Regions from separate parts of the Cupriavidus sp. PET2-C1 genome, predicted to be linked through region 2. Evidence: predicted binding sites of a transcription regulator. Region 2 holds the regulator's gene; each other region holds the start of a gene.
What was found. Region 2 encodes NrdR, which represses ribonucleotide reductase genes. Its sites were predicted from a motif close to CACNANATNTNGTG; they were not measured.
Positions count from the first base shown of each region.

Region 1: ACX12D_RS16955 (ribonucleoside-diphosphate reductase subunit alpha) is a predicted target of NrdR. The motif match lies at 3,500-3,513, and genes of this name have one in related genera.
Region 3: ACX12D_RS09960 (ribonucleoside triphosphate reductase) is a predicted target of NrdR. The motif match lies at 3,682-3,695, and genes of this name have one in related genera.

Region 1 covers NZ_CM137259.1:3,758,829-3,768,621, forward strand. The annotation lists gene ACX12D_RS16950 (ribonucleotide-diphosphate reductase subunit beta) at 1-245, opposite strand, end outside; gene ACX12D_RS16955 (ribonucleoside-diphosphate reductase subunit alpha) at 344-3,286, opposite strand; gene ampD (1,6-anhydro-N-acetylmuramyl-L-alanine amidase AmpD) at 3,790-4,410, opposite strand; gene ACX12D_RS16965 (sigma-54-dependent transcriptional regulator) at 4,403-6,058, opposite strand; gene ACX12D_RS16970 (sensor histidine kinase) at 6,170-8,263, opposite strand; gene ACX12D_RS16975 (PP0621 family protein) at 8,260-8,541, opposite strand; gene ACX12D_RS16980 (cytochrome C assembly family protein) at 8,549-9,484, opposite strand; gene ffh (signal recognition particle protein) at 9,588-9,793, shown strand, end outside.
Region 2 covers NZ_CM137259.1:3,180,809-3,190,601, forward strand. The annotation lists gene queC (7-cyano-7-deazaguanine synthase QueC) at 1-439, opposite strand, end outside; gene ybgF (tol-pal system protein YbgF) at 592-1,350, opposite strand; gene pal (peptidoglycan-associated lipoprotein Pal) at 1,369-1,884, opposite strand; gene tolB (Tol-Pal system beta propeller repeat protein TolB) at 1,902-3,230, opposite strand; gene tolA (cell envelope integrity protein TolA) at 3,460-4,611, opposite strand; gene tolR (protein TolR) at 4,627-5,064, opposite strand; gene tolQ (protein TolQ) at 5,107-5,790, opposite strand; gene ybgC (tol-pal system-associated acyl-CoA thioesterase) at 5,787-6,191, opposite strand; ZMP/ZTP riboswitch at 6,353-6,455, shown strand; gene glyA (serine hydroxymethyltransferase) at 6,578-7,825, shown strand; gene nrdR (transcriptional regulator NrdR) at 7,984-8,451, shown strand; gene ACX12D_RS14430 (GspH/FimT family pseudopilin) at 8,581-9,264, shown strand; gene pilV (type IV pilus modification protein PilV) at 9,269-9,793, shown strand, end outside.
Region 3 covers NZ_CM137259.1:2,194,651-2,204,443, forward strand. The annotation lists gene ACX12D_RS09940 (hypothetical protein) at 1-140, opposite strand, end outside; gene ACX12D_RS09945 (metal-sulfur cluster assembly factor) at 89-442, opposite strand; gene ACX12D_RS09950 (anaerobic ribonucleoside-triphosphate reductase activating protein) at 611-1,330, opposite strand; gene nrdD (anaerobic ribonucleoside-triphosphate reductase) at 1,314-1,520, opposite strand; gene ACX12D_RS09960 (ribonucleoside triphosphate reductase) at 1,586-3,616, opposite strand; gene nirK (copper-containing nitrite reductase) at 3,780-5,246, opposite strand; gene ACX12D_RS09970 (nitric-oxide reductase large subunit) at 5,321-7,606, opposite strand; gene ytfE (iron-sulfur cluster repair protein YtfE) at 7,647-8,327, opposite strand; gene norR (nitric oxide reductase transcriptional regulator NorR) at 8,477-9,793, shown strand, end outside.

The sequences.
Region 1 (9,793 bases), 580 kb from region 2:
AGCTGGTTGACGTCGGTCGAGCCATTGATGACGCGCTTGTCGGCGGCGTTCACGCGGCGGTCCGTCGGTGCGTCGGACGCCGGCAGGTTGCCGAGGATACCCGTGCCTGCCGGCTGCGTGGCGGCCGGCGGCAGCACGCCGTGCTGGTCGACAGAGCGTGCGGCAGCAGGCGTGGCGGTGGGATTCGGCGCGGGCTGCGGGGCAGCCTGCGGGGTGGCTTGAACGTCGTCGTCCCAGCTCAGCATGGTGTGGTTCTCCGTGGAATGCTTTGGTTTGCCGCCGTCCTCGCCGCGCGAGCGGCGCGGCGAGGATCAGGGCAGGTAATGACTGACTGGCAGGCGGCTTACTGGCAGGCTTCGCACTCGTCGAAACCGGCGTCGCCCGGGCGCATCGTGCAGACCGCGCCTTCGGCTTCCGGCATGGCCGGTGCGGAGGCGGCGGCCTGGTCGATGCCGGCGGCGCTGATGCCGCCGTCGCTACCCGACGACACGGCGTTGAGCGAGCCGCGCGACACGGTGGACTTCTCCACGTGGGTGGCTGCCATCGTGCGCAGGTAGTACGTGGTCTTCAGGCCGCGCAGCCAGGCCAGCTTGTAGGTGTCGTCCAGCTTCTTGCCCGAGGCGCCGGCCATGTAGATGTTCAGCGACTGGGCCTGGTCGATCCACTTCTGGCGGCGGCTGGCGGCTTCCACCAGCCAGCTCGGCTCGACTTCGAAGGCCGTCGCGTAGATGTCGCGCAGGTCTTGCGGAATGCGGTCGATGCGGGCCAGCTTGCCGTCGAAATACTTCAGGTCGGCGACCATCACTTCGTCCCACAGGCCGCGCGCCTTCAGGTCGCGCACCAGGTAGTCGTTGACCACCGTGAACTCGCCCGACAGGTTGGACTTGACGTACAGGTTCTGGAAGGTCGGTTCGATGCAGGCCGACACGCCGATGATGTTCGAGATCGTTGCCGTCGGCGCGATCGCGATGCAGTTCGAGTTGCGCATGCCGTGCTGCTTGATGCGCGCGCGCAGGCTGTCCCAGTCCATGGTCGAGGAATGATCCACTTCCAGGTAGCCGCCGCGTTCCTCGGCCAGCAGCTTGAGCGAGTCCTGCGGCAGGATGCCACGATCCCACAGCGAGCCTTCATAGGTGCTGTAGCGGCCGCGTTCTTCCGCCAGCTCGCTGGAGGCACGGTAGGCGTAGTAGCACACCGCTTCCATCGAGGTGTCGGCAAACTGCACCGCGGCGTCGCTGGCGTACGGCAGGCGCAGCATGTGCAGGCAGTCCTGGAAGCCCATGATGCCCATGCCGACCGGGCGATGGCGCAGGTTGGAGTTGCGTGCCTTCTCGACCGCGTAGTAGTTGATGTCGATCACGTTGTCGAGCATGCGCATCGCGGTGCGGATGGTCTTCTCGAGCTTGGCGTGATCGAGCACCTGGGTGCCGTCGGCCTGCTGCTTCAGGTGAGCGACCAGGTTCACCGAACCCAGGTTGCAAACGGCGATCTCGCTGTCGTTGGTGTTGAGCGTGATTTCCGTGCACAGGTTGGAGCTGTGCACCACGCCCACGTGCTGCTGCGGGCTGCGGATGTTGCACGGATCCTTGAAGGTGATCCAGGGATGGCCGGTCTCGAACAGCATGCCCAGCATCTTGCGCCACAGCTGCATGGCGGGGATCTTCTTGAACAGCTTGAGCTCGCCGCGGGCGGCCTTGGCTTCGTAGCCCAGGTAGGCTTCCTCGAATGCCTTGCCGACCAGGTCATGCAGGTCCGGGCAGGTGGCGGGCGAGAACAGGGTCCATTCGCCGGCTTCCATCACACGCTTCATGAACAGGTCGGGAATCCAGTTCGCCGTGTTCATGTCGTGGGTGCGGCGGCGATCGTCGCCGGTGTTCTTGCGCAGCTCGAGGAATTCCTCGATGTCCAGGTGCCAGGTTTCCAGGTAGGCGCAGACCGCGCCCTTGCGCTTGCCGCCCTGGTTGACCGCCACGGCGGTGTCGTTCACCACCTTCAGGAACGGCACCACGCCTTGCGACTTGCCGTTGGTGCCCTTGATGTGCGAGCCGAGGGCGCGCACATTGGTCCAGTCGTTGCCCAGGCCGCCGGCGAACTTGGACAGCAGCGCGTTTTCCTTCAGCGCCTCGTAGATGCCTTCCAGGTCGTCCGACACGGTGGTCAGGTAGCACGACGACAACTGCGAGCGGCGGGTGCCCGAGTTGAACAGGGTCGGCGTGGACGACATGAAGTCGAACGACGACAGCAGCTGGTAGAACTCGATGGCACGGGCTTCGCGGTCCTTCTCGCCCAGCGCCAGGCCCATCGCCACGCGCATGAAGAATGCCTGCGGCATTTCGATGCGGGTCTCGTCGATGTGCAGGAAGTAGCGGTCGTACAGGGTCTGCAGGCCCAGGTAGTTGAACTGGAAGTCGCGCTGGGCGTCCAGTGCCGCACCCAGGCGGACCAGGTCATAGGTGGCCAGCTTCTCGTCCAGCAGCTCGGCTTCGATGCCGCGCGCGATGAACTTGGGGAAGTAGTCGGCGTAGCGCGACACCATCTCGGTCTGGGTCACTTCGGCGCCCAGGATTTCCTTGCGGATGGTGTGCAGCAGGATACGCGCGGTGACCTGGCTGTAGGCCGGGTCCTTCTCGATCAGGGTACGCGCGGCCAGGATGGCGGAGTCGTAGACCTGGGTCATCGGCACGCCGTCGTACAGGTTCTTCAGCGTTTCCTTGAGGATCGGCTCGGCGCTGACGGCGTCGCCAAGGCCCGAGCAGGCGTTGTCGATCAGGCCATGCAGCGCGCCCAGGTCCAGCACGCGGGCCACGCCCGCATCGGTCACGTTGAACGTGGCGCCGCCTTCCTGCACGCGGGCCACCGCCTGGGCGTTTGCCTGGGCGCGTTCCTGGGTGCGCTTCTCGCGGTACAGCACGTAGGCACGGGCCACTTCATGCTCGCCCGAGCGCATCAGCGCAAGCTCAACGTGATCCTGCACGTCTTCGATATGGAAGGTGCCGCCGTTAGGGCGGCTGCGCAGCAGCGCGCGGACCACATTCTGGGTCACTTGCTCGACCACTTCGCGCACACGCGCCGAAGCGGCGCCCTGCCCGCCGTTGACGGCGAGGAAGGCCTTGGTCACCGCCACCGAGATCTTGCTCGGCTCGAACGCCACGACGGCGCCGTTACGTCGGATGATCTTGTAGTCCTGGTAGCTGCCAGCGGCGGCAGTAGCGGGGCTCGACTGCGCGTTCGCTGCCGCACCGGCGGCGCTTGCGCCGGTGGAGATTTCGTTCTGGGCTGTCTGCATGAGGAACTCCTGTTCTGACCCGTGTTTTATGAGTGACAAAGAGTCCCGGGCAAAATGCGCAAAAAGGCTCAGACACGCCGGCCGGTCTTACCCGGGAGGGCGCGCTGCTATTGCTGGATTCTGCTGGGACTCTTGTGATGCGCCGGCCCTTCGGCGGACCGCAGCCATTGCTGCGGCGGTAACTGCACACCTAGGCCGGCTCCCCGAAAGCACCACTAGATCTAGTGGTCGATGCGAAAAACTGGACTAAGTATAGTGAAACGGGGCGGATTCACCAGTCTTGACAAGCGCTTTTTTGGCGCGAATTCCAGTGCTGGCGCAGCATGCGGCGCTGCGCCATACCCGCTAGCCCAAGAGACGCAAGGGAATCCGCCCGGCGGTTCGTTACCGCACCATGACGCGAAATTTTTTTGATTGACCTGACCTCTTCGATAGGCGCGGACTTTATCAGGGTTTTCCCCAGATCACGGCTATCCCCCTAGACCTGGCTTGTTGCCCTTGCCTCAGGGCTGTTCTTTGCGGTAAGGCAGTTGCGCGGGCGCCACGCCGGCCGCGGCGGCAAAGCCCGCCCAGTCGAAATGTGGCCCCGGATCCGTCTTGCGCCCTGGCGCGATATCGCTGTGCCCCGCCACGGCCCGCACCGGATAGGTGCCTAGCAGGGCATGCACCAGCGCCGCGGTGGTGTGGTATTGGGCCAACGTGAACGGCTGGTCGTCGCTGCCTTCGACCTCAATGCCGATGGAGAAGTCGTTGCACCGGGGCCGGCCGAAGAACTCGGACTGGCCTGCGTGCCAGGCACGGTCCAGGCAAGACACGAACTGGACCAGCTCGCCCTCTCGCGTCACCAAGAAATGCGCCGACACCTGCACTTGATGGATTGTCTCGAAAAACGGATGGCGGGACGGGTCGAGACGGTTCAGGAAAAAGGCTTCGATATCGCCGCTGCCGAACTGTCCGGGTGGCAGGCTGATGTTGTGGATCACCACCAGGTCCACCGGCGTGTGCGCGGGCCGGGCGTCGAAATTAGGCGACGGCACGCGCCGCGCCGCGGGCACCCAGCCTGCCGGGTCGGGGACGAATGACGAGTTTGGCGCCAACCTGGCGGCCGGGTCGTGGTCAGGCATCGCGATCTCCATCCGCCGCCAGCAGCCCGTCGCGCATCGCTTCGCTGGTTTCGGCGGCACCGTCGGCCGGGTCGTCCCGGCCCTCGCGGATGCCAAGCTGCTGGATGCGGTAGCGCAGCTGGCGAAAGCTCAAGCCCAGCAGCGGCGCGGCGGCTGTCCGGTTGAAGCCGGTCTGCTGCAGCGCCTGCAGGATCAGGTCGCGCTCTAGCGCTTCGAGCCGGCCTGGCAGGTCGATCGGGAAGGTGGCACGGCAAGCGTCCGCGGGCGGCGCAAACAGATCGGGCTGCGCGCCGCGCCGGGATTCGGCCCGCGCATCGTACGCAAGCTCCTGCATGGTGTCGGGCCGCAAGCCGGACGATGCCGGCGCGGCGGCCGGCGCAGCCGTCGTAGCCAGGTAGGCGTGCGGCGCGGGCGGGCGTGGCATGGCCGTATGGCCCATGCCCGCATCCATCTGGCCCAGGTCGTCCACCTCGATGGTATTGCCCTCGGCGAAGGCATAGGCGCGCTCGAGCAGGTTCTCCAGCTCGCGCACATTGCCCGGGAACGGATAGTCGGACAGCCGCTGCAGCGCGGCCGCCGCCAGCCGCTTGGGATGGGGATCGCCATAGCGCACCGCCAGGTGCTCCAGGATGGCGCTGGCCAGCACCGGGATATCCTCGCGCCGCTCGCGCAGCGTGGGCATGCGCAGCGCCAGCACATTGAGGCGGTAGAACAGGTCCTGGCGGAACTGGCCGGAGGCGACCATCGCGGAAAGATCCTTGTGGCTGGCACACAGCACCCGCACGTCCACGCTCTCCTCGCGGCTCGCGCCGATCTTGCGCACGCGCCGCTCCTGCAGCACGCGCAGCAGCTTGACCTGCATCGCCAGCGGCAGGTCCGCCACCTCGTCGAGCAGCAGCGTGCCGCCGTTCGCTGCCTGGAAAAAGCCGCCGCGCTCGGCGTCGGCCCCGGTGAAGGCGCCTTTCACATGGCCAAAGAACTCCGATTCCATCAGGGTCTCGGGGATGGCGCCGCAATTGACCGCGATAAAGGGATGCGCTGCGCGCGCGCTGACCGCGTGGATGGCGCGCGCCGCGCGCTCCTTGCCACTGCCGGACTCGCCGCTGATGACGATCGGCGCCATGCTGCGCGCCAGCCGCGAGAGCGAGCGGCGCACCTCATGCATGGCAGGGGAATGGCCGGGCAGCAGGTTGACGGCGCGGTCCACGGTTTCGTGCGCCCCGCTGCCGCCGTCACCGCCCTCGGCACCCTCGGCGCCGTCACGCTGCTGGCGCCCCAGCGCATTCAGGATCAGGCTGCGCAGCTGGTCCAGCGAGACCGGCTTGGCGATGTAGTCGAAGGCGCCCGCCTTGAGCGCCTCCACGGCATTGTCGGCGCTGCCGTAGGCGGTGATCACGGCCACCGGCACCCGCTCCGGCGCGCTCGAGAGCTGGCGCACGATATCGATGCCAAGCCCGTCGCCCAGCCGCATGTCGGTCAGTACCAGGCTATAGCGGCGCGCGGCGAGCTGCTGGCGCGCCTCGGCCAGCGAGCCGGCCAGCACCACATCGTGGCCCATGCGGCGGATCGAGATATCGAGCAGTTCTCGCAGGTCGGCCTCGTCGTCGATGACGAGAATCGGATCGGGGCCTGGCGTCTTGAGGGGCATGGGTCTGCGTCTGGCGATCTGGCGAAGTGACGAAATGGCGAAGTGGCGAAATGGGGCCGGGACGGCTACCGAACGCGGTGCTGATCGGGTGGCCGGGCACGCCGGCGCGGCTCAGCCACCCGCGCTGTCCGGCGCTTCGATGCGCAAGGTCAGGACAAAGGCCTTGGCCGGCAGTGTATCGCGTGCGGCGGGCGCCAGCATGCCGGTCTGCGCCAGCAGCGCGTCGATGGAAATGGTGCCGTAGCGCACCTGGGCGTCGTTGGCGCCGCATAGCTCGCGCGCCATGAACAGCCCGAGGCCGGTGCCCTGGGCGTTGCTGGTAAAGAAGGGCTCAAACAAGGTGCGCTGGTGCTCGCGCGACACCTCGACGCCATCGTTCCAGACGATCAGCTCGGCATGGTGCTGGTCCAGCGCATGGGCCAGCAGGCGGATCGCCCCGGGCAGGCGGCTGCAATAGCGCCAGGCGTTGTCGAGCAGGTTGCCAAGCACCTGCTGCAACTGGGAGGCATCGAAGATGACCGGGCGTGCCACGTCCACCGTGAGCCGGATGGCATTGGCGTTGATCTCGGCCGGACGCGGCACGCGCCGCGCGCCAACCGGGTCGTCGCTGGCGGAGCGGGCGCGCATCTCCAGCCGCCAGCGGCCGACGATCTCCGGCAGCGCCTGGTTCAGGTCCACCGTGGTGCGCTCGGTGCGCGGGCGGCGCGACATCTGCAGCACATCCGAGACCACCTGGTCGAGCCGGCCCACATTGTCGTGAATGATGCGCAGCAGCCGCGCATCCACATCGCCCTCCGCGCGCCCCGCCTCGCCCGGGCGCGCGGCCCGGCGGCTGGTTTCGGCCAGCAGCTCGCTGGCCTGGCTGATGGCCGCCAGCGGATTGCGGATCTGGTGCGCCACGCTGGCCACCAGGCGCCCCATGGCGGCCAGCTTCTCCTGTTGCACCTGCTCGGCGATGCGCTCCCAGCTTTCGATATGGACCAGCACCGTATCGCGCATCTCGCTGCGCAGCAGGGCCTCGTCCTCCGGGCGCCACGCCATGGCCTCGCTCTGCGCGATGGCTAGGCGCAGCCGGGCCGCCGCCTCGGGCGACAACTCGTTCCAGGCGCCGGTGTTCATGGCGTTCTGCGCACTGAGCGAGACCGACATCGAGGACGCGAAGGTAGAGCGCAGACTGGCCAGCCCCGGCAGCAAGAAGCGCAGCCGCAGCCGCGTATGCAAGATGGGGCCACGCCCCGAGGATGGCCGCGACGGCAGCGGCAGCAATTGCAGGATGCGGGGCGCATCGTCCTTGCTGCGCACCCAGTCGCGCAGCATCTCCATCAACGGCTGCAGGCGGGGGATCTGGCGCAGGTCGAACAGCGCATCGCGCCCATTGGCGGGCGTGTCCGTGGGCTTGCCCCGCTCGGCCGGCTGCACGCCCAGCAGCACCACCGCGGCCGGGTTGGCCGCCACCACCGCGCCGTTGGCACGCAGCAGCATCACCCCGTCCTGCATGTCGTTGACCATCAGGCGGTTGACCAGCTGCTGCAGGCGCAGCTCCTGCTCGCGCGCCAGCGCCAGCCGCTCCTGCGCAAGCTGGCGGTTGGCCAGCAGGTACATCAGCGAGGCCGCGATCATGAAGACCAGCCCATACAGCCCCGAGCCCAGCAAACCCGCGTCGGCCTGGCGCAACAGCAAGGTCTGCGCAAAGGGGGCGCTCATCACCAGCAGCGCCGAAGCTGCCGCGGCAAACAGCGCGAACAGCAGGCTGGTAAGCGCGCCGGCCTGCAGCGCGGGCAGCAGGAAGATCATGGCGAGCCCCTCGCCGCGATGGCCCTGCGCGTGAAAAATCAGGCCCAGCAGGGCGAGGTCGGCCAGCACCTGGAAGCGCACCCGCAGGTGAAAGCCGCGGCGCCACCAGAGCGTGGCGACCACCATCACCAGCGCCACTACGGCATAGGGCACGGCCAGCGGCAGCGCGGCCAGGCCGCTGCCGAACCCGCCGCCCATTCCGCTGGCCAGCGCCTGCGCCGCCCGCTCGGCCTCGGCGCGCTGCGCCGGCAGCCAGGCGTAGCCCAGCAGCAGCGCGGCTACCGCCAGCCGGGTCCAGCAGAAATAGCGCAGCAAGCGCCAGTGGAATTCAGGAGGCTCGGGCTGCCGCCACATCGCCGCGAGGGCGCGCCAGGCATTCAGGCGGGACCAGAACGAGGCAGGCCCGTTCATGCGGCAGGGCTATCCGGATCGCTATCGGCCGGCAGGTGGGCACGCCGGCAGTAATGCAAGCCGCGGAAGGCGATCGCTTCGCCCTGCGGCAGGTGCACCCCGCAGCGCGCGCACTGCACCATGGCTTCCTGCGGGGGGGCAGGCTGGTTGCGCACCGGCGAGCCTTGCGCGGGACCGTGCCGGGCGGCGCGGTCCTCCCGCAGGCGCGCCTCGGCGCGCTGGCGAAGCCACCAGAAACAGGCCAGCACGACAGCCAGGACAAGGAAGATGCGTGCCATGCCGGCCTCAGATTCGGTGCAGTATGACTTCGATGACGAAGCGGCTGCCAACATAGGCCAGCAGCAGGATGCCGAAGGACGCAATCACCCAGCGCAGCGCGGTGCGCCCGCGCCAGCCGTAGAAGGTGCGCCCGGCCAGGATGCCGGCGAACATCGCCCACGACAGCAGCGCGAACACGGTCTTGTGGTCGAGCCGGAAGGCCCGGCCGAACAGTTGCTCGGAGAACAGCAGGCCCGACAGGATCGTCAGCGTCAGCAGCACGAAGCCGGCGCCAATCAAACGGAACAGCAGCTTCTCCAGAGTCAGCAGCGGCGGCAGTAGGTCGAGCCAGCGGCCCACCCACTGGGCCGGCTCGCTGGTCTTGCCCACCTGGGGCGAACGGTTGAAGCCATGCAGGCGGCGCTCGGCCAGCAGCATCAGGAAGGCATGGAAGGCCGCCAGCGTGAACAGGCCATAGGCCACGTTGGCAATGATGAAGTGCAGCTTGAACAGCGGCCGTGCCGCATAGCCCAGGATCTGCGCGCCGGGAAACGCCAGCGGCATCAGGCTCGCGAGCATCGCCACCGGGACCACGATCAGCCCGAGGCCGGCCAGCGAGAAGAAGAAGCTCTCGATCCAGTAGATGCCCACGCCCAGCCAAAGCATGGCCGACAGCGCAAAGGCAAAGCCGAACACCATGCGGTCGGCCGGGAAGATGGTCTCGTGCAGCAGCAGGCCGTGGCTGGCCACCGCGGCCAGCATCAGCGCGTGCCACCAGGCCGGGCGGCCCTCGCCGCGCCCGCCGGCCCCACCGCCGCCGCCGTGCAGCAACGCGGTGGTCGCCGCGCCCCCAATGGCACCGCCGGTGCCGGCAGCCGATAGCTGCGGGTTGCGCGTCGCCCAGCCGTGATAGGCCAGGCCGCAATAGAGAAGTGCCGTCAAGGCATACAGTACAATGGCCATTTGCACAGTTTACCTTAGCGCCCCGTCCCGGTGGCGCCCCGCTTGAGCCGGGCCAAGAGCCAGCCTCAAGCCTCGATCAAGCTCTATCCCCCGGACTTCTGCCATGCTGGACAATCTCACTCAACGCCTGGCGCGGGTCGTCAAGACCATGCGCGGCGAGGCTCGCCTGACCGAAGCCAATACCGCCGAAATGCTGCGCGAAGTGCGCCTGGCCATGCTGGAGGCCGACGTCGCCTTGCCGGTGGTGCGGGAATTCATCGCCCGCGTGAAGGAAAAGGCACTGGGCGAGGACGTGGTGTCCAGCCTGAC
Region 2 (9,793 bases):
GGTTGGCAAGCGCCTCGTAGGCCGACACGTACTCGGGCCGGCAATCCGGATAGCCGGAGTAGTCGACCGCGTTGGCACCGAAGAACAGGTCGCGGCCGCCGACGGCCTCGGCCCAGCCCAGGGCCAGCGACAGCATGATGGTATTGCGGGCCGGCACGTAGGTCACCGGAATGCCGCCGACGGCACCGTCCGTAGGCACCTCAAGGCTATCGTCGGTCAGCGCGGAGCCGCCGAAGCGGCGCAGGTCCAGGTCGATGATCTCGTGGCGCACCGCGCCCAGGGCGGCGGCCACGCGCTTTGCGGCCTCCAGTTCCGAGGAGTGGCGCTGACCGTAGCGCATCGACAACGCATAGGTCTCGAAGCCCTGCGCATTGGCCATGGCAAGGACGGTGGCGGAGTCCAGGCCGCCGGAAAGCAGGACGATAGCGCGTTTTTTCATGATGGCAGGGCGCGGCGCCCGGAGGCGCCACGCAAAATTCGGGGCGAATCGCGTATTTTAGCGCGACCAAGACAAAGGGCCCGCGAAAAGCGGGCCCTTTGTCTTCTGTCTGCCACCTGGGCCGCGCACCGGCGCCCCAACCTCCCGGGCGCTTACTTCAGCGTCTTGAGGCGGTTGCTCGCCGCCTGCGCGCCCTCGGTGCCGGGGTATTTGGCTACCACCTGCTCCAGGGTCTTGCGGGCCGCGGGCTTCTGGCCCGATTCGATCTGGTTGTTGGCGATGGCGATCAGCGCATCCGGCACCTTGGGGTGATCCGGATAGGCCTGCACCATGTTCTGCAGCACCGAGGTCGAGCCGCGGTAGTCCCGCTGCGCGTACAGCGAGTTGCCTAGCCAGAATTGCGCCAGCGGCACGTACGGGCTCTGCGGGTACTTCTTGATGAAGCTCGCGAACACGTTGCCGGCACCCTTGAAGTCCCCGGTCTGGAACTGCTTGAGCGCGGCATCGTACTCGGTCTTCTCGCCAGGTTGCGACAGCCCTTCGCGGCCATCCACGGTGACCTGCTGCGGCTCGAATTTCTTCAGGCGCGCGTCCAGGTCCGCGTAGTAGTCCTTCTGCTGCTTTTGCAGCGTCGTCACCTCGTTCTGCAGCATCTCGTTCTGGCCGCGCAGCCGCGCCACTTCCTGGCGCAGGCCTTCGAGCTGGTTCTGCATGTCGAGCTGGGCGCGGCTGTTCTGGTCGATGCGCTGCGATGCCGTCGCCTGGAAACCGTTGAACTGGTCCCGCATGTTGACGATGGCTTTGCGCGCCTCGTCATCGTCGAACACGCCAGCCCGCGCCTGTGCCACCGGCAGCAGGCTGGCGCAGGACATCGCGGTAAGCAATACCAACTTGGAGACGCGTGCTTTCATGAGATGGCTGTCCGCGGATTAGTACGTGATGTCCGCGCGGCGGTTTTCCGCCCAGGCGGCTTCGTCGTGGCCGGTTGCCTTGGGCTTTTCCTTGCCCAGGCTGACGGCTTCCATCTGGGTTTCCGGCACGCCCAGCGAGGACAGCGAGCGGCGCACGGCTTCGGCGCGCTTCTGGCCCAGTGCCAGGTTGTATTCGCTGGTGCCGCGATCGTCGGTGTTGCCCTGAATCAGGATGCGGCGGCCCTTGTTGGTGGCCAGGTACTTGGCGTGCTCCGACAGCATGCCCTGGTAGTCGGACTTGACGCTGTAGCTGTCGAAGTCGAAGTACACGCTACGCTTGGCCAGCGGGCTGTTCGGATCGTTCAGCGGATCACGCGACACGTCCACCGGCGCCACGGCGCGGGCGTCGGTCGAAGGCGTGCCCTTGTTGCCGGCACCGGCGTTAGCGGTGTCGTCCAGCTTGACGCCGGAGCTGCAAGCGCCGAGGGCCAGCAGAGCGGCGACGGCAAGCGTTTTGGTCATCATATTGGTCATGGCTAGGAACTCCTCGTTTATTGCATGAATGGTCCCCAGGACGGCTCGCGAACCTCGCCGGACTGGAGCGACAAAACCTGCCGGGTACGCCCGTCAGTGGACACTGCCGCCAGCACCGAGCGACCTCCCACCCGGGTGGCATAAAGAATGTACTTGCCGTTGGCGGCGAAGCTCGGGGCCTCGTCGTTGGCGGTGTCGGTCAGCGAGGTCACATCGCCGTTGCCGATATCCATCAGCTGCAGCTTGAAGCCGCCGCTGCGGGTGATGTAGGCCAGCTGCTTGCCATCCGGGGAAATGCGCGGGCTCACGTTGTAGCTGCCCTTGAAGGTCACGCGCTGGGCTGCGCCGCCTTCTTCGCCGCCGGCCGGCATGCGGTAGATCTGCGGCGCACCGCCGCGATCGCTGGTGAAGTAGATGCTGCGGCCGTCGGGCGCATATTGCGGCTCGGTATCGATGGCGCTGCTGCGGGTGAGGCGCTTGAGCCCGGAGCCATCGGCGCCAACCTGGTAGATCTGGGTATTGCCGTCGCGCGACAGCGCCACCGCCAGGCGTTGGCCGTCAGGCGACCACGAAGGCGCGCTGTTGTTGCCCTTTTGGTTCGACACCAGCGTGCGCTTGCCGGTCGCCAGGTCGTGCACGTAGACCACGGGCTTCTTGGCTTCAAAGGACACGTAAGCGACCTTGCTGCCATCCGGCGACCACGAAGGCGAGATGATCGGCTCGTTGCTGGTCAGCGCCACCTGAGAGTTCTGGCCGTCGGAGTCCGAGATCAGCAGCTGGAAACGCCCGCCGACCCGCGAGACATAGGACAGCCGCGTGGCAAACACGCCGCGCTCGCCCAGCAGCTTCTCGTAGATGTAGTCGGCGATCTTGTGGCCGGTCACGCGCAGCTGGTTGCCGCTGACAGTGAAGGCCAGGCCACCCAGGCTGGTGCCCTTGACGGTGTCGTAGAGGCGAAAGCGCACGTCGTACTGGCCGTTGCCGGTGGGTGTGACGCTGCCGGCCACGAAGGCATCGGCGCCGCGCGCCTTCCAGCTGCCAAGGTCGGCATTGGCGGACTCCGCCACCGTGGCGCCGCCCGGGTCGACATTGCGGAAGCGGCCGCTGCGCTGCAGGTCGCTGCGGATGATGGCGGTGAGATTTTGCGGGGCCTGAGCTTCGCCCTGGAAATTTGCCGTGGCGATGGGGAGCTGGCTGGCGCCAACACCGGTGATTTCAACGTTCAATTGCGCCTGTGCGCTGCCGGCCGAACAAGCCAGCACCACGGCCAGCCCGGCAAACAGGGCGTGCGCGCGGGTGCCGTGCCGCTGCGCGGCCAGCCAAAGGGGGGCCCAAAGCTTTCGCATGCTGCTCCTCAATCGAGATCAATATTCATCGAGCGCGGCCGGCAAACGGGAGCCGTGGAACGGGCAAGCATGCTGAAGGCTTGTCGCATGCCCGTATCGCGTGCCCTGGGCACATTTGCCGGCTGCGTCAGGCAACCTGTCATCGTAGCGTTGGGACTGCAGTGCATCGACGTAGGTTGCAATATGTTGCAATTCGAGTGTTCCCGTGCCGTCGACATCGCCGTCCCTCTTAATCCTTAGGCTTGAAGGTGATCGTGAAGCTGGCTGGCGCCTTGCCGTTTTCGTCGCGGGGGAGCGGATCCGAGCGCTCCACGGCGCGCAGCACGGCGTTGTCCCAGCCCGAATTGCCGCTGGACTTGGACAGCCGCGCGGACATCAAGGAGCCGTCCGGCGCCAGTTGAACCGACACCACCGCGGCCGGATTGCCAGGCACGTCTTCAGTAAATACGATATTCGGCTTGACGCGGCGACGCACGCGATCCGGGTAGCCAGGCGAGGCCTTGCCGCCCGACCCCGCACCGCTGCCAGCGCTGCTGCCGACACCGCCGGCGCCGCCAACTGCCGCCCCGCCGCCGGCCATGGCCTGCAGCCGCGCCAGTTCACTGTGGCGCTGGGCATTGGCGGCGGCGTCGCGCTTGGCCTTGGCATCCGCATCAGCCTTGGCTTTCGCGTTGGCGGCGGCCTTGGCTTCGGCGTTAGCCTTGGCCTTGGCGTCAGCGGCTGCCTTTGCCTTGGCGTCAGCCTCGGCGCGCGCCTTGGCATCGGCCTCGGCACGGCTCTTGGCCTCGGCGCGGGCCTTGGCGTCGGCTTCCTTGCGCTCGCGCTCAGCCTGCTCCTTGCGCTGCTCCTGCAGCACGGCCTGCCTGCGCGCGTCTTCCTTGCGCTGGGCTTCCTTCTTCAGCTCGTCCTTCTTCTGTTCTTCGCGGCGCTGCTCTTCGCGGCGCAGGTCGTCCTTGTGCTGGGCATCCTTGCGGGCCGCCTCCTTGCGGGCCGCTTCCTGCCGCTCGGCTTCCTGGCGCGCGCGCAGGTCGGCCTGCTGGCGCGCCTCTTCGCGGGCGGCGGCCTCGGCCTGGCGGCGCTTTTGCTGCTGGAGGGCGATCTCGGCGTCTTCTTCGGCACGAGACCTCACCGCTGGCGCAGGCGGCGCCGGACGGGCTTGTACGATGGGCAGGGGTGCGGGAGGCGGCGGTGGCGGCGGTGCGGTAGTGGCCGGGATCTCATCCCAGAGCTCGGCTTCGGCACCGACCGGGGTGCTGCTCTGCCAGTGCACACCGAAATACAGCACGATGCCCAGCAGCAGGTGCATGAAAACCGCGAGCAGGAAGGAACGCAGGGTTCCCCGCTCCGGGGCCGGCTGATAAGGATAGGCGGCGGTTTTCATCGCGTGGGGCGGTGCTTACTTGGGCTTGACCATCAGGCCGACGCGCTTCACGCCGTCGGCCTTGAGCACTGACATGACGTCCAGCACGGCTTCGTACTTGACCGAGCGGTCGGCGGCGATCACCACCGGCTGATCGGGATTCTCGTTCTGGCGCTGATGCACGAAGTCGATCAGGCCCTGCTTGTCGAGCTTGCGCTCGAAGCTGTTGCCGGCGTTATCCTTGCCGCGCGCGGTCAGTGTGCCGTCCTCATGCACGGTCACGACGATGGGGGGCGCCTTTTGCTGCTGAGTGGCGTTGGCCACACTGGGCAGGTCAACCACGGCGGGATTCACGATCGGTGCCGCCACCATGAAAATGACGAGCAGCACCAGCATCACGTCAATGTAAGGCACGACGTTGATGTCGGCACTGGCCCGGCGGCGCGAGCCGCCACGGCGCTGTATCGCTGCCATTGCTGGTTCTCCTTGACCGAAGACGTTGGTGGTTTCGGCGCTTTAGCGGGTCTGCCGTTGCAGGATGTTCAGGAACTCTTCCATGAAGCTCTCGAAGCGGATGGCCAGGCGATCTACTTCGGTGGCGTAGCGGTTGTAGGCAATGACCGCCGGAATCGCCGCGAACAGGCCGATGGCGGTGGCGACCAGCGCCTCCGCAATGCCGGGCGCCACGGCTGCAAGCGTTGCCTGTTGCACATTGGACAAGCCGCGGAAGGCGTTCATGATCCCCCATACGGTGCCGAACAAGCCGATGTACGGACTGACCGAACCGACCGACGCCAGGAATGGAAGATGCGATTCCATCACATCCATCTCGCGCTGGTAGGCCGCGCGCATCGCACGCCGCGCGGCATCGAGCAGCGCGCCGGCGTCATTGTTGCGCTCGCGCGCCTTCAGGTACTCGCCCATGCCGGATTCAAAGATCCGTTCCAGCGCGCCGGTGTTGTGACGATTGTTGGCTGCGCTCTGATACAGGGCCTGCAGGTCGCCGCCGGCCCAGAAGTCGCGCTCGAACCCCTCGGTCTGGGTCCGCGCGGCGCGCAGGGAGAAATGCTTGCGGAAGATATATGTCCACGAGAACAGGGACATCACCAGCAGCAGGGCCATGACGGCCTGTGCCAGCACACTGGCGTGCAGCACCAGCGAAATGATCGACAGGTCTTGCGTGACGGTCACGGGATTCATCGAGCGGTCTTGATGGTTGCAAGGACAGGAGCGGGAATGGGAGTCGGGCGAAATGTGCTACGATCAACACACCCAACCCGGATGGCGCCAGTAGCCAGCAATTGCTCACCACGCCAGGCTTCCTGGGCGAATTGGACCGACGCCGGGCCAACCCGTTCAATCTGTGTCCGGATCTCAAGCAAGTCGTCCAGACGGGCGGGGGCATTGTAGTCCACCGCCGTGCTTCTGACGATGAAGACGACGCCGGTCTCATCGGCCAGCGCTTGCTGTTCGATGCCAAGCGAGCGCAGCCACTCGGTACGGGCGCGCTCGAAAAACTTGAGGTAATTGGCGTAGAACACTACGCCGCCCGCGTCGGTGTCTTCCCAGTACACCCGCAAGGCCCACACATTGTTGCTCATGGCCGCGATTGTAACGGGAGCCGGCCCGACCCGGTGTAAACCCTTGTCTGACATTACAACAATTACATAGCTTGACAGACAAGGCATTGACTTTCGGTCTCAGGCCCCGCAGCACCGTCTTGCAGCGAGCCAGCGCCTCGCGTTAAACTGCCGCCAACCATTCCATCTTGCGCGACTGGCGAAGTCAGTGGGTACTACCACGAGGAAGCGCAAAGTTCTCTGGCGCGATGTTTCAAGCGCCTGCCGCTCGCCTGGGCAGCGAATGGGAAGCAGGGTGCGCCCTGCGCCGGATAGCTAACGCGACCGGCGCCGGTCGCCTGTGCCTTCCCCGCGCGCCCTACCCCGAAGCCATTCGGAATTCCCCTTTTTTCAGACGAGTTTTCGCCATGTTCGAACGCAGCCGCTATACGATCGACCAGATCGACCCCGAGCTTTTTGCCGCCATCCAGAAGGAAGACCAGCGCCAGGAAGAGCACATCGAGCTGATCGCCTCGGAAAACTACACCTCGCCGGCCGTGATGGCCGCGCAAGGCTCGCAACTGACCAACAAGTACGCCGAAGGCTATCCCGGCAAGCGCTACTACGGTGGCTGCGAGTACGTCGACGTCGTGGAGCAACTGGCCATCGACCGCGTCAAGCAACTGTTCGGCGCCGAAGCCGCCAACGTGCAGCCCAATTCCGGCTCGCAGGCCAACCAGGGCGTGTTCTTCGCCGCCCTGAAGCCGGGTGACACCATCATGGGCATGAGCTTGGCCGAAGGTGGCCACCTGACCCACGGCATGGCGCTCAACATGAGCGGCAAATGGTTCAACGTGGTCAGCTACGGCCTGGACGCCAACGAAGACATCGACTACGACGCGCTGGAAAAGCTGGCGCAGGAAAAGAAGCCCAAGCTGATCATCGCCGGCGCCTCGGCCTTCGCCCTGCGCATCGACTTCGAACGCATCTCCAAGGTAGCCAAGTCCATCGGCGCCCTGTTCATGGTCGACATGGCCCACTACGCCGGCCTGATCGCCGCCGGCGTGTACCCCAACCCGGTGCCGCACGCCGACTTTGTCACCACCACCACCCACAAGAGCCTGCGCGGCCCGCGCGGTGGCGTGATCCTGATGAAGGCCGAGCATGAGAAGGCCATCAACTCGGCCATCTTCCCCGGCATCCAGGGCGGCCCCCTGATGCACGTGATCGCCGGCAAGGCAGTGGCGTTCAAGGAAGCCCTGTCGCCCGAGTTCAAGACCTACCAGCAGCAAGTGGTCAAGAACGCCCGTGTGCTGGCCGAAACGCTGATCGAGCGCGGCCTGCGCATCGTCTCCGGCCGCACCGAAAGCCACGTCATGCTGGTCGACCTGCGCGCCATGCAGATCACCGGCAAGGAAGCCGAAAAGGTCCTGGGCGAGGCACACATCACCGTCAACAAGAACGCCATCCCCAACGACCCGGAAAAGCCGTTCGTCACCTCGGGCATCCGCCTGGGCTCGCCGGCCATGACCACCCGCGGCTTCAAGGAAGAAGAAGCCCGCCTGGTGGCCAACCTCGTCGCCGACGTGCTGGAAAACCCGCACGACCTGGCCAACATCGCGCGCGTGCGCGAGCAAGTGGCAGCCCTGACCAAGCGTTTCCCGGTCTACGGCTAAAGCCCGGCGCCACCCGCCACGCGCGGGTGGCCGGCAGCCCCGCCGCGGCGCGCGCCGCGCCTGCGGCGGGCCTTGCCAACCCAGCCCGGCGCGACACAGAATGACAAAACGCTGCCTGCGCGGCACGCGCCCCGGCTCAAACTTCGAGGTGGTCAGGCATGAAATGCCCTTTTTGCGCCCATTCCAACACCCAGGTCCTGGACACGCGCATGTCGGAAGAAGGCGATACGGTGCGCCGCCGCCGCCGCTGTGAATCCTGCGACCGCCGCTTCACCACCTATGAGCGGATCGAGCTGTTCTTCCCCGCCATCGTCAAGAAAAACGGCTCCCGCGCGGACTATACCCGCGACAAGCTGAAAGACTCGATGCGCCTCGCCCTGCGCAAGCGCCCGGTCTCGGCTGAAGCCATCGACGCCTCCATCACCCGCATCGAAGAGAAACTGCTCGCCCTCGGCGAGAAGGAAATCCCCAGCAGCCAGGTCGGGGAACTGGTCATGCGCGAGCTGCGCCGGTTGGACAAGATTGCTTATATCCGGTTTGCTTCGGTGTATCGGAGCTTTGAGGACGTGTCGGAATTCCGCGACATGCTGGACGAGTTTTCGGCGTCTACCCCACGGAAGGGGTAGCAGACTTCCAAGGAAAGCGGTTTAATCTGCACTGCCTTCTTATATAAGAACAGAAGGTACGGTGGACTCGCCCGGAGAGGCGAAACACACCAACAAGAAAAAAAAACAGTTTTCGGACGGGAGTCGAACATGGGTCAGCCTTCCTGCCTTGCGGCAGCGGGCTTGGTTGCGCTTGTGCGCACCAGGCTATCGTGGGCACCGGGGAAAGCGCTGCGCAGTGCATGGGCAGCGCTGGCCGATTCACGCCCCTACGCCCTCTGGCACGCTGCCAACCGCTCCTCCCTCCCCTCTGCGCTACGCGCCACTCGGCAAGCCGGCTTCACTCTCATCGAACTGATGGTGGCGCTTTCGGTTCTCGCCATCCTGGCGGCAGCAGCAGTCCCGAACTTCAGCTCCTTCATCCATCGCAGCAGGATGACGACGGAATCATCCAATCTGGTCAGCGACGTGGAGATCGCCCGTAGCGAAGCAGCACGTCGCAATACAACAATCACCGTCTGCCCCACCGCCGACGGCACCAACTGCACCAGTGACTGGGCCCAGCGTCGCGTGGTCTTTGTCGACAGCAATGGCGACAACATCATCAGCAAAGGTGAAGAGGTGATCCGCAAAAGCGATCCGCCTGCCAGTTCCATGGCCATCGTGGCCAGCAGCTTGAGCACCGGCGCCACCAGCATCCGTTTGCGCTCCTGGGGCGCGCCAGATTCGCTTGGCTCCTGGCAGTTCTGCGCGAAGTCATCGACCAGCGCCGGCCAACGCGTCTCACTCACGGGCAGCGGCAAGCCCACCTCGCAGCAAGTCGCTTGCCCTTGATGCCATGAAGATAGCGCATCCCGAACGCACGCACAGCCGGCGTCGCCCCGCTTCCGGATTCACCCTCATCGAGGCCCTGGTGACGATCGTGGTGCTGTCATTCGGCGTGCTAGCGCTGGCTGCCCTGCAGTTGCGCACACTGGTCGATGGCCGTACGGCTTCCATGCGCAACGTCGCGACCGTGCTGGCCTACAACCTTGCTGACCAGTTACGAAGCAACGAAGCCGCGATGACCGCGGGTGCCTACAACCAGCCCGTCGGCCTGACCACGGTCGCCTGCTTCACTACCGCAGGGTGCACGCCAGCGCAGATGGCCGCAAGCAGCTACAAGGCCTGGCTCGACGACACGGCGGCCGCGTTGCCCAGCGGGCTCGGCACCGTCTGCATCGACAGCACGCCGGACGATGGCACGCCGGCCAATCCGCAGTGCGACAACGCAAGCGGTGCCCCCTACGCGATCAAGATCTGGTGGCAGGAAGATAAGGTGCCGACTAACCAGGACCCGGTCTATCAACGTTTTGTCACGGCG
Region 3 (9,793 bases), 990 kb from region 2:
GCGAGCAACGCGGTGACGGCCAGCAGCAGCACCGCCAGCCGAGGCCAGGTCTTGCGCTGGCGCCCTTGCGCGCTACGCGCGGCCACGCTCACCATCCCATGGCGTGCTTCGCGCTGGCGCTCATGCGCTCCGGCGTCCATGGGGGCTCCCAGCATAATTCCAGTTCGATCGAGTACCCGAGCGGCATCACGCCTTCAAGCTCGAGCTGGACGTCGTCCAGGATCATGTCGGCCACCGGGCATGCGGCGGACGTCATGGTCATCGAGACATGGACTGTGCCCTCCGATACGGTGACGGCGTAGATCAGGCCAACGTCAAGGATGCTTAGCGCTAGTTCCGGATCCACCACGCGGCGCAGGGCATCCCTGATCGGCATGTGCCACGCCTCTGGACCCTGGTAGTCGAACCTGTCCGTCGCGTTCGAACTTTGTCTGGTGAGCATGCTGGCCTCCTTGCGCATTCCCGTTGGTTTCCTGTTGGTTTCCAGTTGGTTTCCTGTTGGTTTCCAGTTGGTTTCCTGTCACGCGTCATCCCATCGTAGTACGGATCACGCTGGCTGCGTGGCCCCTGCCCGCCGATCGATTGACATAGCGCAATGCCGACGTTTCCGTCACGCCTTGCGCAGCGTGAAACTGCTGAAGTGCGATGCCAGCCTGTCGATATCGCGGCGGTCAAGCGAGGCGCTCGCGCCGCTGCCGCGGCACGCCTGCAACGCCCAGTGCGTCACGCCAAGCGCGGCGATCCTTTGCGCCAGCGCATGCAGCTCGGCGATATCGAACAGGCCGGCGTGCCAGGTGGTGCGGCACTCGCCCGCCACGCCGCTGGCAAGCCACCGGCGCAGCGATTCCCAAGCCCTCTCCCCGCTGCCCGGCACCCCTGTGATGGCGTCATAGCGATGCAGGGGTGCCTTGAGATCGAGGCCGATCCAGTCCAGCCGGGGCAGGATGGCGGCCAGGCGCTCGGGGTACATGCCGGCGGTGTGCAGCGCAACCTCGAAGCCCCTGGCCCGCACGCCCGCAATGGCGCCGGCCAGGGCCGCTTGCAGCGTTGGCTCGCCCCCGGAAAACACCACGCCGTCGAGCAGGCCCTGCCGGGTTTGCAGGAAGGCCAGCACGTCCGTCCAGGCGATGGCGGACGGTGCGCCGGCGTCCAGCAGGTCCTGGTTGTGGCAATAGCCGCACCGCCAGGGACAGCCCTGGCAGAACACGACGGCGGCCAGGCGGCCGGGAAAATCGATCGTGGTCAGCGGCGTCATGCCGCCAACGCGCAACGTGGCCGAGTCGTGCCGGCGCCGGGCCGCCGCCGCGCGTACGTCAGGCGTCGGTGGCATGGGGCTGCGTGAAGAAGCGCCGCTCGCGGTGCTCGCCCTGCTTGCCGGTATTGAAGCTGGAGACCGGCCGGTGGTAGCCCATCACGCGGGTCCAGACCTCGCAGGGTTGGCGCTCCTCGTCGCGCAGCACGGCGCTGCAAGATTGGGATGGCGTGGATGGCGAGGATTGAAATTGAAATTGGTGAGTCATCAGATTTACTCCGTCTTGAGAGTGGGTTGAAAAAACTAGGGCACGAGAAGAACGGCTGATCCTGGTCAGGCGGCGAGCTGGTCTCGTTTGCGTGCAAGGATCTCTTCATCGCAGCGCGGGCAGAACGGATGCTCGCCGGCGAGGTAGCCGTGCGTGGGGCAGATCGAGAACGTCGGCGTCACCGTGATGTACGGCAGGCGAAAGCGCGTCAGCGCGCGCCGCACCAGTTCGCGGCAGGCCTCGCCGCTGGACAGGCGCTCGCCCATATACAGATGCAGCACCGTGCCGCCGGTGTACCTGGACTGCAAGACCTGTTGCCGCGCCAGCGCCTCGAAGGGGTCGTCGGTCCATCCCACCGGCAGTTGCGAAGAGTTTGTGTAGTAGGGCTGCGCCGCCGTGCCGGCCTGGCGGATCTCCGGCCAGCGCTTGCGGTCTTCGCGGGCAAAGCGGTATGTCGCCCCCTCGGCCGGCGTGGCTTCGAGATTGTAGAGATGGCCGGTTTCCTGCTGGAAGGCCACGATGCGCTCGCGCACGTGTTCCAGCAGGCGCAGCGCGAAGGCATGGCCCCATTCCGAGGTGATGTCGCGCCGGTCAGCGGTGAAGTTGCGGATCATCTCGTTGATGCCGTTCACGCCCAGCGTTGAAAAATGATTGCGCAAGGTGCCGAGGTAACGCTTCGAATAGGGGAACAGGCCCTGATCCATCAGCCGCTGGATCAGCTTGCGCTTGTTCTCCAGGCTCTCTTTGCCCAGTTCAAGCAGACGGTCCAGCGCGCGCAGCAGCGCCGCTTCGTCGCCGGCATGCAGGTAGCCCAGGCGTGCGCAATTGACGGTGACCACGCCCACGCTGCCGGTCTGCTCGGCACTGCCGAACAGGCCGTTGCCGCGCTTGAGCAGCTCGCGCAGGTCCAGCTGGAGCCGGCAGCACATGGAGCGCACCATATTTGGCTCCAGCTCCGAGTTGATGAAATTCTGGAAGTACGGCAGCCCGTACCTCGCCGTCATCTCGAACAGCCGCGTGGCATTCTCCGATTCCCACGGAAAGTCGCGCGTGATGTTGTAGGTCGGGATGGGGAAGGTAAACACCCTGCCCTTGGCATCGCCCGCCGTCATCACCTCGATATAGGCGCGGTTGATCAGGTCCATCTCTTCCTGCAATTCGCCGTAGGTGAACGGCATCTCCTGGCCGCCGATGACCGGCACCTGTTCGCGCAGGTCATCGGGACAGGTCCAGTCGAAGGTCAGGTTGGTAAAAGGCGTTTGCGTGCCCCAGCGCGACGGCACATTCAGGTTGTAGATCAGCTCCTGGATGCACTGGCGCACCTGGGCGTAGGACATGGCGTCCTTGCGCACGAATGGCGCCATATACGTGTCGAACGACGAGAACGCCTGCGCACCGGCCCATTCGTTCTGCAGCGTGCCGAGAAAATTGACGATCTGCCCCACGGCGGACGACATGCGCCTGGCCGGCCCCGCTTCCACCTTGCCCGGCACGCCGTTGAAACCCTCATGCAGCAGCGTGCGAAGCGACCAGCCGGCACAGTAGCCGCTGAGCATGTCGAGATCGTGGATATGGATATCGCCGTTGCGGTGGGCCTCGCCGATTTCCGGCGCGTAGACATGGGACAGCCAGTAATTGGCGGTCACCTTGCCCGCCACGTTCAGGATCAGCCCGCCCAGCGAGTAGCCCTGGTTGGCATTGGCATTGACGCGCCAGTCCGCCTTGCTCAGGTATTCGTTGATCGATGCCTCCACGTCGACCAGGGCCTTGCGGTCCTGGCGCAACCGGGCGTGCTGGCCACGATAGGCAATAAACGCGCGCGCCGTGTTCGCGTAGTTGGCGGCAATCAGCACCTGCTCGGCCACATCCTGAATCTGCTCGACACCGGGTGTCTGGTCATGGAAGCGGTGCGCCAGGACCCTGCACACCTGCTCGGCCAGGCTGGCTGCCTGCGCTTCGCCGAATTCGCCGGCCGCGGCGCCAGCGCGGCGCAATGCGGACCGGATGCGCTCGACGGCGAAAGCGGTTCTTTCTCCATCGCGCTTGACGACCTCCCCGGGCAGGCTGGCAACGACGGCTTCCGTACTGTGTTCCATATCTTCTCCCAACAGCATTCACATTCACATTCACACTAAATGTGGGATAGAGCGTACCGGGCAAACACTATATGTAGATTGACGGCGGGCAAGCGTATGCCATCTTTTCCGGTCTTTTCCAGTCTTTGCCGGCGGCACGGGAGTCCGCGCCGCCGGACTGGCTTCAGCGCGTAGTGCCCTCCCGGTAGATCGCCGGGTCTGCCTTGCCGGCGACATCCAGCACGCCGACCAGGCCCTTGCCGGCACGGGACAGCGCATGGTCCACCAGCAGGTAGCTGCCGGGGTACTGCACTTTCAGCTCGACGATCGTGGCGCCGCCGGGCGGCACCAGAGTGGTCTGCACATCGTGCTTGATGCTGCTCAGCGAGCCCTCGCTGTAGACCGTATCGAATACCTCGCCGATCACGTGGAACGATGACACCTTGTTGGGACCGCCCACGCCGAAATAGATGCGCACCGTCTCACCGACGTTGGCAAGCAGCTTGTGGGTCTTGGACAGCGAGCCGACCGCGCCATTGAAGACGTAGTAATCCGGCAGCTCGGCGGCCATCTTTTCGAGATCGGCTTCCTGGTGCACGGGCGCGCCATGCGGCCGCGTGGTGTACATCTCGCCCTGCATCACGTAGTACTCGCGATCGACCTTCGGCAGGCCACCCTCGGGCTCGACCAGGATCATGCCGTACATGCCCGCCGCGATGTGCTGAGGCACCAGCGGCGTCGCGCAGTGGTAGACGTACAAGCCCGGATTGAGCGTCTTGAAGGTGATCGTCTTCTCCTGCCCCGGCGCCACCTGCGTATGCGCGCCGCCGCCGTGCCCGCCGGTGACCGCGTGCAGGTCGATGGAGTGGATCATCTTGCTGTCGCGGGCATTGGCCAGCGTCAGCTCGATGGTGTCGCCTACCTTGGCGCGCAGCATCGGCCCGGGCACCTTGCGGTCGAAGGTCCAGTAGGTGAATGAGGTGCCATCGTCGAGATGCCCGGCCAGCTCGACCGTCTCCATGCGGTACTTCAGTGTCTGCGGGGCGCGCGCGCCGATGGGCGCGGGCACGGCGGCGGGATCGCCCGCGACGCTGACGGCGGCCGGGTCGGGTGCGCGCGGCGACGCTGCCGCCACGGTGTACAGGGCAGTGGCCGAGCGGCCGGCCTCGCCCTGCGCCGAGGCGGGCGTGCTGGCCGTGCCGCTGACCTCGAACACGCCTTCCATGCCGATCTGCCGGTGGCCGGCCACGGTGCAGATGTAGGCGAACTTGCCCGGCTGCGTCACGGTAAAGCGCAATGTCGCCGGGCCAGTGGCGGCGCTGAAACGCTTGGATGCGACGTTCAGCCCGGGAATGGCGAGGTCATGTTCGGCACCCTCGCCGCTGGCGATGGAGATCTCCACCGTATCGCCGACTTCCGCGCGCAGCAACGGGTTGACCTTGCCCGCATGATCGACGAACACCATCTTGCCGTCGACGATATTGGTTTGCAGGGCATAGCGCTTCACGCCGGCCTGGGCGGCGCCGGCCGGCTCATGCTGGCCAGGCGCCTGCCCGGGTGCGGCCGCCAGGCCGCCCGTGGACAGTGTGCCCGCCAGCACCGCGGCGGCAATGGAAATGGAAACGGGAGAGAAGAAGCGGCGTGTTTTCATGATGATGTTGTTCTTGTTGTTGACTTCAACCAAAGCGGGTTGCCGCGGCAGGTCCGCCGCAACCCGCTGCCTGCTTACTGTTGCGCCGCGTTCAGGCGCCCTTCCGGCGCGCTCAGCGCCGGTGCCTTGCCGGCGAGGCCCAGTACCACTTGCAGCGCCATCGAGAGCGCGCCGGCGATGAACACCACGTCGCCGAAGGTGCGCACCCAGCGCAGCGTCTGCAGGATGGGCTGCTGCATGAAGGCCTCGCTGCGCGCATACCACAGCCCCTGGCTGACGCTGGCGTGGAACTGGATGATGCCGATGGGCAGCAGGCTGGTGCCGATCATCAGGACCAGGCCCGCGTTGAGCCCCCAGAACGCTGTCTTCATCAAGCCTTGGTTCAGCGCGTAGGCAGGCCGTATATAGCGCAGCACCAGCAGCGTGAAGCCCAGCGCCAGGAAGCCGTAGACGCCGAACAGCGCGGCATGGGCATGCACCGGTGTGGTGTTCAGGCCCTGCACGTAGTACAGCGAGATCGGCGGGTTGATCATGAAGCCGAATACGCCGGCGCCCAGCATGTTCCAGAACGCCACGGCGACGAAGCACATCACCGGCCACTTCAGGCTGGCCATCCACGGTGCGCGGTCCTTCAGGCGCCAGTTCTCCCAGGCTTCGTGGCCCAGCACGATCAGCGGTACGACTTCAAGCGCGCTGAAGCTGGCGCCCACCGCCATCACCGGCGTCGTGGTGCCGGCGAAGTAGAGATGGTGGAAGGTGCCAGGCAAGCCGCCCAGCATGAACAGCGACGCCGAGGCCAGGCTGGCCGCCGTGGCCATCGGCCGCGACACCAGGCCGAGCGTGGAGAAGATAAAGGCCAGCGCCGTGGTGGCGAACACTTCAAAGAAGCCCTCGACCCACAGGTGCACGACCCACCAGCGCCAGTACTCCATCACCGACAGGTTGGTGCGCTCGCCGTAGAACAGGCCGGCCCCGTAGAACAGGCCGATGGCCACCACCGAGGATGTCAGCAAGGCCAGCAGGTTCTTGTCGCCGCCCGGCGTGCGCAGCGCCGGCGCGATGGCGCGCAGCATCAACACCAGCCAGAACAGGATGCCGGCGAACTTGCCGATCTGCCACAGGCGGCCCAGGTCGACGTACTCGTAGCCTTGATGCCCCAGCCAGAAGTTCAGGTTCTCGGGCATGACCTGCGCGATCGCCAGGTAGTTGCCGGTAAACGAGCCCACCACGACCACCACCAAGGCCCAGAACAGCACGTCCACGCCAAGCTTCTGGTACTTCGGGTCCTTGCCGCCGTTGATGAGCGGCGCCAGGAACAGGCCGGCGGCCAGGAAGCCGGTGGCGATCCAGAACAGCGCGCTCTGGATGTGCCAGGTGCGCATCAGCGTGTACGGGAACCACTTCGACAGCTCAAGGCCGTAGAACTTCTGCCCTTCCACCGTGTAGTGGGCCGTCAGGCCGCCGATCAGCACCTGGAACACGAACAGCGCCACCACCAGGAACAGGTATTTGCCCAATGCGCGTTGCGACGGCGTGAGCGCGAACGCCGTGAGCGGGTCGCGCGCGGCCACGGCGGGCGGTGCCTCTTCGTGTCCGCGCAGGAATGACCAGGCCCATACCAGGAAGCCAACCCCCGCGAGCAGCACCACCACGCTGGCGATGGACCAGATGATGTTCTCGCTGGTGGGCTGGTTGCCGATCAGCGGCTCGTGCGGCCAGTTATTGGTGTAGGTGGCGGTGAGGCCGGGGCGCTCGGTGGCGGCAGCCCATGCGGTCCAGAAGAAGAAGTGCGTCAGCTTCACCCGGCGTTCGGCGCTGGGCAGCGTGTTCTCCTTCATGGCGAAGCTCTCGCGGCTCTTGCGCAGCTCCGGCGCGTCGGAGAACAGCCGTTCGTAGTAAGCGGCGGTGGCGGCAATGGCTTGCGCTCGGCGCCTGGAGACGGTGAGCACGCCGCTGTCCTCGTCGGCGCGGTTGCCACGGTACTCGGCGCGGAGCTGCTCGCGCAGCGCGGCCTGGGTTGGCCCGTCGAGCGCGGCATAGGTGCGGGCGTAGGTATCGCGCGCGGCCAGGTCGAGCCAGGCGGTCAGCTCGCGGTGCAGCCAGTCGGCGGTCCAGTCCGGCGCCTGGTAGGCGCCGTGGCCCCAGATGGAGCCGAGCTGCATGCCGCCGACGGATTGCCATGCGGTCTGGCCGTCGAGGATATCGTCCTTGCTGAACAGGGCCTTGCCGTCAGCGGTCGCGACTTGCAGCGGAATCGGCGGCGCCTTGCGGTAGACCTCGGTGCCGTAGTAGCCAAGCAGCGAAAAGGTGACCGCCACGACGGCGATCAGGGTGAACCAGAGTCTTTTGTATTGTCCCATGATGGGTCTCGCTGTGATGCGTGTGCCTGTCGCGGCGGGATCAGGCGTGGGCCGGAGCGGCTTGCTCAGCGTTGTCGAACAGGATGTTGTTCTCGAGATGGATGTGTTCCATCAGGTCTTCGCGCAAGGTGCGCAGCCCGAGGTACAGCGCGCGCCAAGTGTTGCACGCGGCGCGGGGCAAGGTAATGTCGTTGGTCAAGGCATTGAGCTGTTGCAGCGCCTGCCCGTGCTCGTCGTGCTCCATGCGCATGACCGAGATGGGGCCACCCGCCATGTTGCCGAGCTCGCGTGCAAGCAGCGGGAACAGGACCTGCTCTTCCTTTTGCATATGGCTCTCCAGCTCCTGCTGCATGACCCCGAGGTGGTCCGCCAGGCCAAGCGGGCAATCCTCGCGGTCGCCATGCACCTGCTCCACCCGGCGCGCCAGGCGGATCAGCTCGGGCAGTTGCTGGCGATGGACCTCGTGGTAACGCGCGAGGATATGGGCGATCAGGTCGGCCGCGGACGCGGTGCCCCAGTCGCGGCCGTCGCGCTGCGCCTGGGCTTGCAGCAATAGCAGGCGTGCCTCGATCGCCTGCGCATCCAGGCCCGCTGCTTGCGCAGCCTCGCCCAGGCTCTGCTTGCCGCCGCAGCAGAAATCCAGCTGGTAGTCGTGAAACACGCGGGTGGCGCCTGGGATCTTGCGGGCAAGCTGGCCCAGCGATTGTTCAGTCATGCTCATGATGTTCTCCTTTGTAAGGGGTGCATCACTCACATAGCGAAACCCGTGCCCGAAAAATTCATGCAAAGAATCAATGGCTTATTTTTTTGAGGGTATTATTTACCCTTACCGAATAAGGGTGAAAAATACCCAACAGGGTTTAATTGACCATGATGGAAAATCTCTTGCTGACGGACCTCGTTGCCGATCTTCCGCAGGCAGTGCGGCTGCAGCGGCTGGTCAGCAGCCTGCGTGCCCACTTCCGCTGCGGCGCCGTCGCGCTCCTGCAACTGGAAGCGGATCAACTGCGGCCGGTGGCGATCGACGGACTGGTGCGCGATGCCCTCGGGCGGCGTTTCGCGGTGGGACTCCATCCACGGCTGGCCGCTATCCTGGCCAGGCGCGGCGTGACCTGCTTCCACCATGACAGCGTGCTGCCCGACCCCTACGACGGGCTGATCGACGAGCACGTGGGCGAGCCCCTGCCGGTGCACGACTGCATGGGCACGAGCCTGCATGTGGAAGGCCAGCCGTGGGGCGTGCTGACGCTCGACGCGCTGGCCGTCGGCACCTTTGGCGAAGCGGCGCAGGCCGATTTGCGGCAGTTGACGGTAGTCGTCGAGGCGGCGATCCGCACGACACGGCTGGAAGCCGAGATCCGCGCGCTGCGGCTCACGCGCGGCGAAGCCCCGCTGGGCGACGCAGCCCGCGACGATGGCGAGATCATCGGCCAGAGCGAAGCAATCAGCCGCTTGCTGCATGAGCTGACGGTGGTGGCCGACTCGGAGCTCCCGGTGCTGCTGCTGGGTGAAACCGGCGTGGGCAAGGAACTCTTCGCGCACCGGCTGCACCGGCTCTCGCGGCGGCGCGCGCAACCGCTGATCCATGTCAATTGCGCCGCCCTGCCGGAATCGCTGGCCGAGAGCGAACTGTTCGGGCACGCCAAGGGCGCGTTCTCGGGCGCGGTGGGCGAACGGCCGGGCCGCTTCGAAGCGGCCGACGGCGGCACGCTGTTCCTTGACGAGGTGGGCGAGCTGCCGCTCTCGATCCAGGCCAAGCTGCTGCGCACCTTGCAGAACGGCGAAATCCAGCGCCTGGGTTCCGACCGCCCTCGCCGCGTCGACGTGCGCATCATCGCGGCCACCAACCGCAGCCTGCGCGATCACGTGCGCGACGGGTCGTTTCGCGCCGACCTATATCACCGGCTCTCGGTCTACCCGATCCCGATTCCGCCGCTGCGCGAGCGCGGCAACGACGTGCTGCTGCTGGCGGGCCGGATGCTGGAACTCAATCGCGCCCGGCTCGGCCTGCGCAGCCTGCGCTTGTCCGCCGCCGCGGAAGCCGCCCTGCGCCGCTACCCTTGGCCGGGCAATGTGCGCGAGCTGGAGCATGTCATCAGCCGGGCGGCGCTCAAGACCGTCAGCCGCGGCGCGAACCGCAACGACATCGTCACCCTGGAGGCGGAACGCCTCGATCTCGACGGGCTG